2 regions of the Siminovitchia sp. FSL W7-1587 genome follow, and region 1 is predicted to be linked to the other one. Evidence: predicted binding sites of a transcription regulator. Region 1 holds the regulator's gene; the other holds the start of a gene.
The links. The regulator Rex, encoded in region 1, represses fermentation and respiration genes when NADH is low (regulators of the CRP and FNR family bind a similar motif). The targets are predictions, from matches to a motif close to TTGTGAAATATTTCACAA.

Region 2: a site for Rex is predicted at 2,679-2,696, ahead of qoxA (cytochrome aa3 quinol oxidase subunit II). Genes of this name have one in related genera too.

Annotation. Positions count from the first base shown of each region.
Region 1 is NZ_CP150169.1:1,576,716-1,582,093, reverse strand. It holds gene NST31_RS07350 (ABC-F family ATP-binding cassette domain-containing protein) at 1-1,106, opposite strand, end outside; gene moaC (cyclic pyranopterin monophosphate synthase MoaC) at 1,230-1,724, shown strand; gene NST31_RS07340 (redox-sensing transcriptional repressor Rex) at 1,803-2,465, shown strand; gene NST31_RS07335 (twin-arginine translocase TatA/TatE family subunit) at 2,533-2,712, shown strand; gene tatC (twin-arginine translocase subunit TatC) at 2,728-3,471, shown strand; SAM riboswitch class I at 3,629-3,734, shown strand; gene NST31_RS07325 (YezD family protein) at 3,806-3,988, shown strand; gene ssuE (NADPH-dependent FMN reductase) at 4,366-4,914, shown strand; gene NST31_RS07315 (YdiK family protein) at 5,152-5,346, opposite strand; gene NST31_RS07310 (type II CAAX endopeptidase family protein) at 5,343-5,378, opposite strand, start outside.
Region 2 is NZ_CP150169.1:4,069,446-4,074,823, reverse strand. It holds gene qoxB (cytochrome aa3 quinol oxidase subunit I) at 1-1,621, opposite strand, end outside; gene qoxA (cytochrome aa3 quinol oxidase subunit II) at 1,687-2,571, opposite strand; gene NST31_RS19080 (hypothetical protein) at 3,278-4,570, opposite strand; gene NST31_RS19075 (alpha/beta fold hydrolase) at 5,064-5,378, opposite strand, start outside.

The DNA.
Region 1 (5,378 bases):
TTGCCAATCCCGTTTGGCCCGACAAGGGCGGCACTGTCGCCGCGGGTAAGTCTCATATTGATATGGTTGGCCAATGTCTGTCCATTGTAGCCAATGCTCGCCTCTGAAACGGATAACACGTCATTTCCGCTTTGTTTCTCAATTGTGAATGAAAAAGAAGCGGATTTTGTGTCGCCTTCGGGACGATCCATGATATTCATTTTTTCTAATTTGCGGCGTCTGCTTTGCGCTCGTTTAGTCGTTGACGCTCTTGCGAGGTTACGCTGTATAAAGTCTTGCAGTTTGGAAATTTCACCTTGCTGTTTTTCATACAGTTTCATTTCCTGTTCAAATCTCTCGGCTTTTTGCTCGAGATACTTACTGTAATTTCCATGATAGACCGCCATTTCATGGCGGGACAGCTCATATACTAAAGAAACGATTTGGTCGAGAAAGTAACGGTCATGGGAAACGATGAGAAGGGCTCCCGGATAATTTTGCAAATATTTTTCTAACCAGGCCATGGTTTCAATATCAAGATGGTTTGTTGGCTCATCCAAAATCAGCAAGTCCGGCTTGGACAACAACAATTTTGCAAGCGCCAGGCGCGTTTTTTGTCCGCCACTCAGCCTGGCGATATTTTTATCATAGTCTTCTTCGAAAAATTGGAAGCCGTGCAGGACAGAACGTATATCTGATTCATATTGATAACCGCCGATTTTTTTAAACTGCTCTTGAAGCCTGTCATATTCACTCAATAGACGTTCATAGGCACCTTCACGTTCGTAATTCGCCGGATCGGAAAGCTTCTGCTCGATTTTTCGAAGCTCTTTTTCCATGTTTCGTACTTCGCTGAATACGGAAAGCATTTCTTCCCAAATCGTTAATTCTGATTCCAAGCCTGTATGTTGCTCCAAATAACCAATTGTTACATCTTTCGGTTTGACTACTTGGCCGGAATCATGTGAAAGTTCTCCAGCGATGATCTTTAACAAGGTAGACTTTCCGGCTCCATTCCTGCCGACAAGAGCTGCCCGGTCACCTTCGCGAATTTCCAATTTTATATTTGAAAGTACCAAATCAGCCCCAAAATACTTTGAAAGCTGTTGAACTTGCAATAATAGCATAATTTCCACCCCTAGTCATAGACAGTGTATCGCATGTTGACTATATTTGACAATTGATTTTTTAGGTGGCAAAAACAGACAGTATACACGAAATAGTGTAGAATGATAAGGAGGTGTTTGGCCGTGGAAAAATTGACGCATTTTAACAATGAAGGCAGGGCACAGATGGTGGATGTCAGCGGAAAGCCGGAAACAGTCCGCACTGCTGCTGCCCGCTCCAGTATTGAAGTGAACGACCATATTTATGAGTTAATTACGAATCAGCAAATAAAAAAGGGCGATGTTTTGGCTGTGGCGCAAGTAGCCGGGATCATGGCCGCGAAAAAAACATGGGAAATAATCCCGATGTGCCATCCGATCCCGATAAAAGGAGTTAATATTTCCTTTGACTGGATGGAAGGATCCGAGAATCATAAAATCCTGGAAATAACTGCTGAAGTAAAAACTGTCGGTAATACAGGAGTAGAGATGGAAGCATTAACTGCTGTTTCGGCAGCCGCACTCACTATATACGATATGTGCAAAGCCGTAGACAAGGGAATGATCATAGGTCCAACCTATCTAATAGAAAAAACAGGCGGGGTATCCAGTAGCGATTATCGCCGTGAAATGGAATAGGTTTATCAGTTGCAGGACATTCATTCCGCAAACGGGTAAACTGCAGCGCTTTTTTCTTTTTGGCATGGAGGATTGAATATGAACGGGGAAACGTTAAAAATACCACAGGCAACTGCAAAGAGGCTTCCGCTATACTACAGGTTTTTGAAAAATTTACATGCATCAGGAAAACAGCGCGTATCTTCGGCCGAATTAAGTGAAGCGGTGAAAGTGGATTCCGCTACCATTCGGCGGGACTTTTCTTATTTTGGCGCGCTTGGAAAAAAAGGATATGGGTATAATGTAAATTACTTGCTGTCATTTTTTCGCAAGACACTTGACCAAGATGAGGTGACGAAAGTCGCTTTAATTGGTGTAGGAAATTTAGGCACAGCTTTTTTAAATTATAATTTCTTAAAAAACAACAATACAAAAATTGAAATGGCTTTCGATGTCGACAAAAACAAAATTGGGAAAAAGATCAGCAATGTACCGATTTATGCTTTGTCCGAACTTGAAGAAAGATTGAGCAAAGAGGAAGTGGCCGTCATTATTTTAACTGTGCCGGCAAGTGCCGCCCAAGCCATCACTGACCGGATTAAACATACCGGTGTAAAGGGAATACTGAATTTTACCCCTGCAAGGCTGAATGTGCCGGAGTCGATCCGTGTTCATCATATCGATCTAGCGGTGGAGCTGCAGTCGCTCGTTTACTTTTTGAAACATTATCCTCTCGATGACACGGAAAATTCACAACCATAAATGATTTTTCAATGGCTAATTGGACGGGTTTCCATTAAAATAAAACTATAGATAGGAGGTGGCCGCAGTGAGTGCAGGTGTAGGCAGTTTACTTGTAATCGCACTTGTTGCTATATTGATCTTCGGACCAAAGAAGTTGCCGGAACTTGGTAAGGCTGCGGGCAACACGTTGCGTGAATTTAAGAACGCGACGAAAGGTTTGGCAGACGATGATGAAAAAGAGACGAAAAAAGACAGCGATAAGTGATAGGATGAACAAATCATGAGTCAAAACAATATGTCGATCATCGATCATATAGAGGAATTGCGAAAACGGCTGGTCATTATAGTCGTTTTCTTTGTGTTGGCTGTCATTGCCAGCTTTTTTATATCACAGCCTCTTATTAAGCTGATTCAGCATGCAAGCGCTGCCCAGGACATTACGATGAATGCGTTCCGTGTGACGGATCCGTTTAAAGTGTTTCTGCAAATGACGTTTGTTCTGGCGTTTATTTTAACATCCCCCGTTATTTTGTATCAGCTCTGGGCCTTTATCAGTCCGGGTCTTTTGGAAAAGGAACGGAAGGCAACGCTCAGCTATATACCGGTTTCAGTTTTTTTATTTTTAGCAGGTGTCCTTTTTTCTTATTTTATTTTGTTTCCATTTGTGATACGGTTCATGCTTGGGTTATCGAGCAATATGGAGATACAGACAACAATTGGCATTAATGAATATTTTCAATTTCTTTTTCAGATAACCGTACCGTTTGGAGTTTTGTTTCAGCTTCCGGTCGTCATTTTGTTTTTAACAAGGTTGGGCATCGTTACGCCGATGTTTTTGGTACAGATCAGAAAATATGCGTACTTTATTTTGCTGGTTATAGCAGCGTTCATTACGCCTCCGGATTTAATCTCGCATATGATGGTGACCGTTCCATTACTCATTTTGTATGAGATCAGCATCTGGATTTCAAAGGTGGGTTATAAAAAAGCGCAGGCTTCCGCAGCAGAGAGTGATGAAGATTAAAAAAGCATCCTATATTTCCGGTGCTTTTTTAATCTATAGCCCATAAAACAAGTAGGTTAATGCTATAAGATGAAAAATTCATCCTTGACAGATAATTTATAGTGGGATAGTATATAAATACGTTTATAAATGACGTTTCAACTGAATAATAGGTAATTTCTTATCCAGAGAGGTGGAGGGACTGGCCCTTTGAAGCCTCGGCAACAGACCGTCAGGTACTGTGCCAATTCCAGCAGGCTGTTTGTAAGCTTGAAAGATAAGAAGAGAACAAATGACGTTTAAAGCAAACCTCTTCTTATTTTGTAGAAGAGGTTTTTTTAATGGGGGGATGAAGATGGCAAAAGTGGAGGAAAATGCGATTGAAGACATTGTTTCGGCATTGAAAAAGATGGAATATGGTTCATTGGTCATTACAGTGCACGATGGAGAAATCACCCAAATTGATACGACTGAAAAAAAGCGTTACAACATGCAAAGGAAACAAAGGAAAGTCCCGATGATGAAAGCAAACAAATGAAAACAGGCTGCCGATTAGACAACTAAAGGCATCTTCTCCATGATCATGCATTGGGAGGGTGCTTTTTTTGTACCGTTGCCTAAAATGGTAGCGAGAAAATAGCAAATGAAGAGAAGAAGGGGTGACTCCTCAGTTCTTTCATAAAAAGGATGTGGAAGAACTAAGAGTTTTGGGATTTTGCGCTCCATACGTCTGTAAAGGAAGAAAAATCATTCATGGAAGGGATTTGATTGGTTGGTGAATGATACATGAGATTTGTTGGATATAAAACAGGTGGCCAATTAGAAAAAATGTAGCAAGTTTAATCCGTTTGGGTTGAGAAGAACATGCTCATACAGTTAATTAAAATCGTTTTCACTTAAAGGGAGGAAAATAAAATGAGTGATATTGTCATTATTTCAGGAAGTCCATCTGAATTTTCCAGATCTGGCAAGATTCTGGATTATCTAGGCAGATTGCTGGAGAGGGAACATTTTTCAATAAAACATGTTTCAGTAAAAGATATTCCGCCGGAGGACTTGGTTTACGGAAATGTTCATAGCCCTGCCATTCAAAAAGTGTCACTTGATATTCAAGAGACAGCGGGGGTGATTGTCGGATCACCGGTTTATAAAGCGGCTTATTCGGGAGTTTTAAAAACATTGTTCGATCTTTTGCCTCAAGATGTGTTTAAAAATATTCCGGTATTGCCGCTCATGACCGGGGGCAGCCCGGGCCATTTATTGGCGATTGAATTCTCATTGAAACCGCTCATTGCTTCTTTAAAAGGAAAAAGTCTTCAAGGACTTTATTTTCTCGATAGCCAAATTAACAGGGAACAGAAAAACCCAATCATTGATGAAGAAAGCCTTTTACGTACGAAAAAACAGCTTTATGAATTTATCGAAATAGTAAAGAAAAATAAGCGTCTTGCGTCTTCTTTATAAAACAGAAAAGAGACATTTGGTAATGAAATGCTCGCTGTCGATGGCAGGGGCACTTCGAAAAACCGATGTCTCTGTTTTTTTAAATAGATGTTGTTTTTTTATCCAGGAAGTCCTCATACAAACTGATCAAGAGGCTTTGGCGTAACCTGTAGGCAGGAAGTTCCAGCACTGCATTTCAGCAAAAGGCAACACTATGCGGCCAGCGCTGTACTAGCAGGCTTTGTTACTATATACATCCTATTTCTGATCCTTTTTTAACCGAAAGTGGAGCATAATGAGACGCAGCCCCGCTCCAAAATCCAGTGTGGCTAAAATTATCAGCAAATAAACCATAAAACCAAAGCCGTTCTTATCCACTTGCTGGACAGCAAAAAATGTAAAAACAAACCCCAAGACGATATATAAAGTACCTGAAAATAATGGTGACCTCATGAAAAGAACCCTCCTATCCACCATACAAATTG
Region 2 (5,378 bases), 2.0 Mb from region 1:
GACTGTGTGTTGCCCATTCAAGGGTGCGCGCATCCCAAGGATCGGAGCTAATATCTCTTGAAGCATAGCGCGTGCTGTAATAAACATTGTACACAATCAAAGCAAAACCAATTGCGAGCCCAATCGCACCGATGAATGAGATCAGATTAAGCGGCCCAAATCCGGTTGCTTCCGAATAAGTGTACATCCTTCGTGCCTGCCCATCCAAACCGGTGAAGAACATCGGGAAAAAGGTGACATTAAAACTGATGGCGATAAACCAGAACGCCCATTTTCCGATTCTTTCATTCAACATAAAACCAAACATTTTGGGCCACCAGTAAGTGAGGCCGGCCAGCATCGCGAATACAACACCAGGAATAATCGTATAGTGAAAGTGTGCGACTAAAAACATCGTATTATGGTATTGATAGTCGGCACTCGCCATCCCAAGCATAACTCCTGTAACCCCGCCGATCGTAAAGATCGGAATGAAACCTACTGCATAAAGCATGGGAACAGTAAATTCAATCTTCCCTTTCCACATTGTCAAAATCCAGTTGAAAATCTTGATTCCGGTCGGAATCGCGATCGCCATTGTGGTAATGGAGAAAATACTATTCGTAAGCGGGCCTTGCCCCATCGTAAAGAAGTGGTGCGTCCACACTAAGAATGAGAAAAACGAAATGATCACGATCGAACCAACCATTGACTTATAACCGTAGAGGTTACGCCGGGCAAATGTAGAAATAACCTCACTATATACACCAAATGCCGGTAAAATTAAAATATATACTTCCGGATGCCCCCAAACCCAGAACAGGTTTGCCCAAAGCATATCCATCCCGCCATTTGTCGTTGTAAAGAAATTTGAACCAAACAGCCGATCCATTGTTCCGAATAGAAGCGCAATAGTCAATACTGGGAAAGCAAAAACGACAATGACGTTCGTAATGAAAGCGGTCCATGTAAACATTGGCATTTTCATGAGCGTCATGCCAGGTGCTCTCATTTTTAAGATCGTCACAATAAAGTTAATCCCAGAGATTAATGTGCCGATCCCGGCAATTTGAATCGCCAGCATATAATAGTTTGTGCCGACTGATTGACTGAAATCATTACCTGCGAGCGGAAAATAAGATGTCCAACCCGAATCAGGAGAACCACCAACAACAAAAGAAATATTAAACAGCATCGCGCCCATGAAGTATAGCCAAAAGCTCAAAGCATTTAAGCGCGGGAACGCGACGTCACGCGCGCCTATTTGCAGTGGAACAACGAAGTTCATCAGGGCATATATAAATGGCATCGCCATAAAGATAATCATCACTACCCCATGAGTGGTGAAAATTTCATTATAATGCTGCGCATCCAACAATGTATTTTCAGGTGCGGACGTTTGTGCCCGCATCATAATCGCATCTACGCCTCCGCGAAACATCATCAGCAAAGCGGAGATTAAATACATAATGCCAATCCGTTTATGGTCAACGGTTGTCAACCATTCCCGCCATAAATAACCCCATTTCTTAAAATAGGTTAAACCAGCGACGATTGCGATAACTGTTAACCCGATGGCTACCATCGATGCATAAATGGCTGGACTTGGATGAGGAATGGCAAAACGTTCAAGATAATCCATCCTTTAGGACTCCTTCCTGGTAAGTTATCAGCCTTGGAAACAACCAATCATTCATGTTGAAGCTACTATTGATGCTTGCTCGTTTTATCATGTTCTTCATTGGCTCCATGATGATGTCCACTATGTTCTCCCTCCGGAGGAGGCAAAAATCCCAGGTGTGTGCCACTGAATGTTAATTGTCCTAAATGGCCCGGTTCTAACAACTGGTCAAATTTTTCTTCCGTAAGAGGTTCAGCCGTTGCTTTCACTTCTTGAACCCAATCGTCAAACTCTTTTTCCGGCATTGCTTTTACGAGAAACGTATTTTCAGCAAATCCTTTGCCGCTAAAGTTTGCATTCCTTCCCATATACTCACCGGGCTCATCAGCAGCCAAATGTAATGTGGTTACCATGTCAGCCATTGCATACTTTTGTCCGCCAAGCTGCGGAATCCAAAAACTTGTAATGGGGCCATATGAATACAATTTAAACTCCAATCGACGGTCTGTCGGGATGTACAAATAGTTAACCGTTTCGATATCTTCTTCCGGATAACTAAAATGCCATTTCCAATTAGAAGACGAAGCGTAAACAACCAAAGGTTCTTGTTCTTCATACTTTTTCGGTGGTGCCTCAACTGCGTATGTGGACTTCACCGTAATAACTGAAAGGAAAATAATGATTATAACCGGAATTCCAACGATAATGGATTCCACCACCGGATTTCCTTCAATATGCGGAGGTTCATAATTCTCATCCTGTTTTGAAGCCCGGTATTTTACAATCATTATGATCAAAAGGACGAAAACGGCTATCACAATGATGGCCATCATCGCAATCGATATCCAAATGACGTTTGCTGTCGTTTCTGCTTGAGGACCTTTCGGATCCAATACCATTACTGGTTCGCAACCCGCCAACACTGCTAGAATCGCGATGGCCACACATAAAAAAGCCCATTTCATTTTCATGCAGGAAACTCCTTTCTTTCGATTAAAAAGGGTGATTGTAAATAACAATCGTTTTTTGTATTTAATTTACAAATATCTTATTATCATGATCGTTTAAAAACAATCGATTGTGACATATGTCACAAAATGTCCTTGAATCAAAAAAGAGATCAGTAACAAAATGTTCAAAGAAACGGAAGAAGCAGGAAAAAAGAAGATTTAAATGAGTAGCGTTTTTTTTAAATCTATAGTATTTTTGAAGTTTGGGGGGTAAATAAAACTGGCCATCATACTGTACGTAAACGCGGAAACATAAAAGATTCGAAGGAGTAAATACGATTTCTTCCCAGTATATATGACAAAAAATAATTTGACTTAGAACATAAAAAGAGCAACCACCCTTTTAATCTTTCACTGCGGATGATTGCTTCTAATATTTGTCTTTTCTATCGTTTTTCTTGTCCTTCCATCTTTTCAATATTTGGCAAAGTCCCTTATTTCAATTTCGAATTCCACAACGATATTTCTCTACACGTTCAAGTAAACTTCCCTCTCCCACATGGCCAAATTCCTTGAAATGAAGAGCCAGGTGTTGAGAGACTAGTAAGATATTCTTTTTCCCCACCAAGAAGTTTTCTCTGAAAATTGACATTATGGATGGGTATCATCACTCATATTGTCTCCACAGTTTTCAATCCCAAAATGCATATCACTCCATGACGGAACCTCACAGCTTCAATTCAAAAATCTTGCGGGGTCTTCCCCGGTTTCCGGGCTGCTCTTCCCCTTTCACTGATGCCAACTTGGCTTTTTGGAGCTCTGATAATACCCTTCTTGCATTTCTTTCAGAATATCCGAGCCATTCCGAAATATCCTTGGCCGTAACTAAGTTCGTTTGATGTATTTTACTTAAGGAGGCCAATTTGGAAAGAGTGGTTGAACTTAAGCTTATTTTTGTCTCCTTATTTTTTGCTACATGCCGATGGGAAAATGGAAGAGGCGTATCGTCTTTGTTCCAAATGACCACATCCTTATTTTCATTAACGGTCGCAATTGAAGAGGTCGTTTTTTCTTTAAGATGTTTTAAAGCAAGCCGGGTATTCGTATCAGCCTGTAAGTTCGTCAATCCGTAGCCAATGCCAATATGAACATCCAATTGACTTTGGGCTTTAATTTGAGGCAAGAGCGATTGCAATGGATGATTCTTTTGAAATAATTCTAATTGACCTTTTGTCGTATATACAAAAAACAGACCATCACCTATTTTCACATATGAACCTTGTACGCTTTGGGTAAAATCCAACAGGATGTTCTCTAATGCCAACTCTTTTCTTTTGTCATCGAATGAAGCCTGATCGGTCAGAGATGAGGTTTCCGCTTCAATAATCTTAATACTCATTACCGCAAACAGCGCCTTTTTATAAATCGCGGACTGTGCTCTTTCTTTTAAAAAATGCAACACTTGCTCGATAATTAATTCCGAAGGAGTCACCCTGTAACAGGGAACTTCTTCCGCTTTTAACATTTCATATACATCCTGTAAACAAGTTAAAGCCGCTTCTATCTCTCCCTTTCGGTACAGCTCCAGATGTTCCGCCATTATCTCTTCAGAAGGGTAATATTTATCATACTTGATCGGAAGGAGTGTTAAATTGTCCAGATCATATTTATAGTGGATGTCTGTAATTTCTTGAGGTTGGATAGTATCAAGACTGTATTTTTTTACGTTTTTTTCACTAACCGCCTTTAGCAGTGTACCCAGGAGGCTAGGACCGTAAATCGGAGGATAAATGGCTTGATCTTCATTTAAAAGGTTGTTTTCAAGAGCAAAATAATACGGTACACGGCCCGAAAAAAGCCACTGGCTGATCATGCCTTCATTTTTTTGAATGATATCATGTACTTCAACCCGGTTTTTATAGGGAAATAGTTTGACATTGATATTGGACATATTCTTTGCTATGTTTCCGATTAAATGTACAGAATCCGTAGGACCCACAACACCAATCCATACTTTCATTTTGAAATAACTCCTTCAATCCTCTATTCCCTGCCTTCCGCCATCTATTTTTTTGCAATAATAGCGGTAGTATTCAGATACGATGTAACAGCCATGATAAAATGGATATTATTTTTCAGAACGGCTGATGCCAGTTTTCCGGGGAATGAACGAAAAACCGGCTTTTTACCGGCATTTCATGTAGCTGCAAGATTCACCTCGGTCAAAAGCCGAAAAATAACTCTTTCATTTTTTCGAGCGAAGCATTCAGATTCATTGTTCACGGTAATCACTAACATGAAACCGCTTTTCTAGTTGATCCTTTATCCTAGTATAAACCTTTTCCTATAACGAGTCACCACCATCCAAGGCCCTTTTGCCGATATAAAAAAATCACTCGAGCTTATTTGTCATATTTTTATTGTGCATTTGGTTTTCTTCCCCGGGTATAGTAGATTCATTTTCTCGTTACAGGGAATCAATTACATTTTCCAACCATGCATTTTCACGCCTCCTACGACTTCCAGCCAGTTAAGTGTGATCGCAAAAAGTGAAGAACTTCTTGATAATATATAGTCAGGTTTTTACGGTGATAAAATTCATGACCTTCATTTTCAAAAAAAAGAGAATGGATATTTTTCTTATCTTTTAAGCGCTCCAGCATGTTGATCGATTCGTTTATTGATACCCGAATATCATTTTTCCCATGAAAAATATAAAGTGGCTTGTTGAGCTTTTCAGCATTGGTTAATGGGGCTATTGAATGAAAGAAAGCTTTCAGCTCATCTGCGCCTCCATACTCCGCTTCCCGCATTTTCCGGCGCCAATG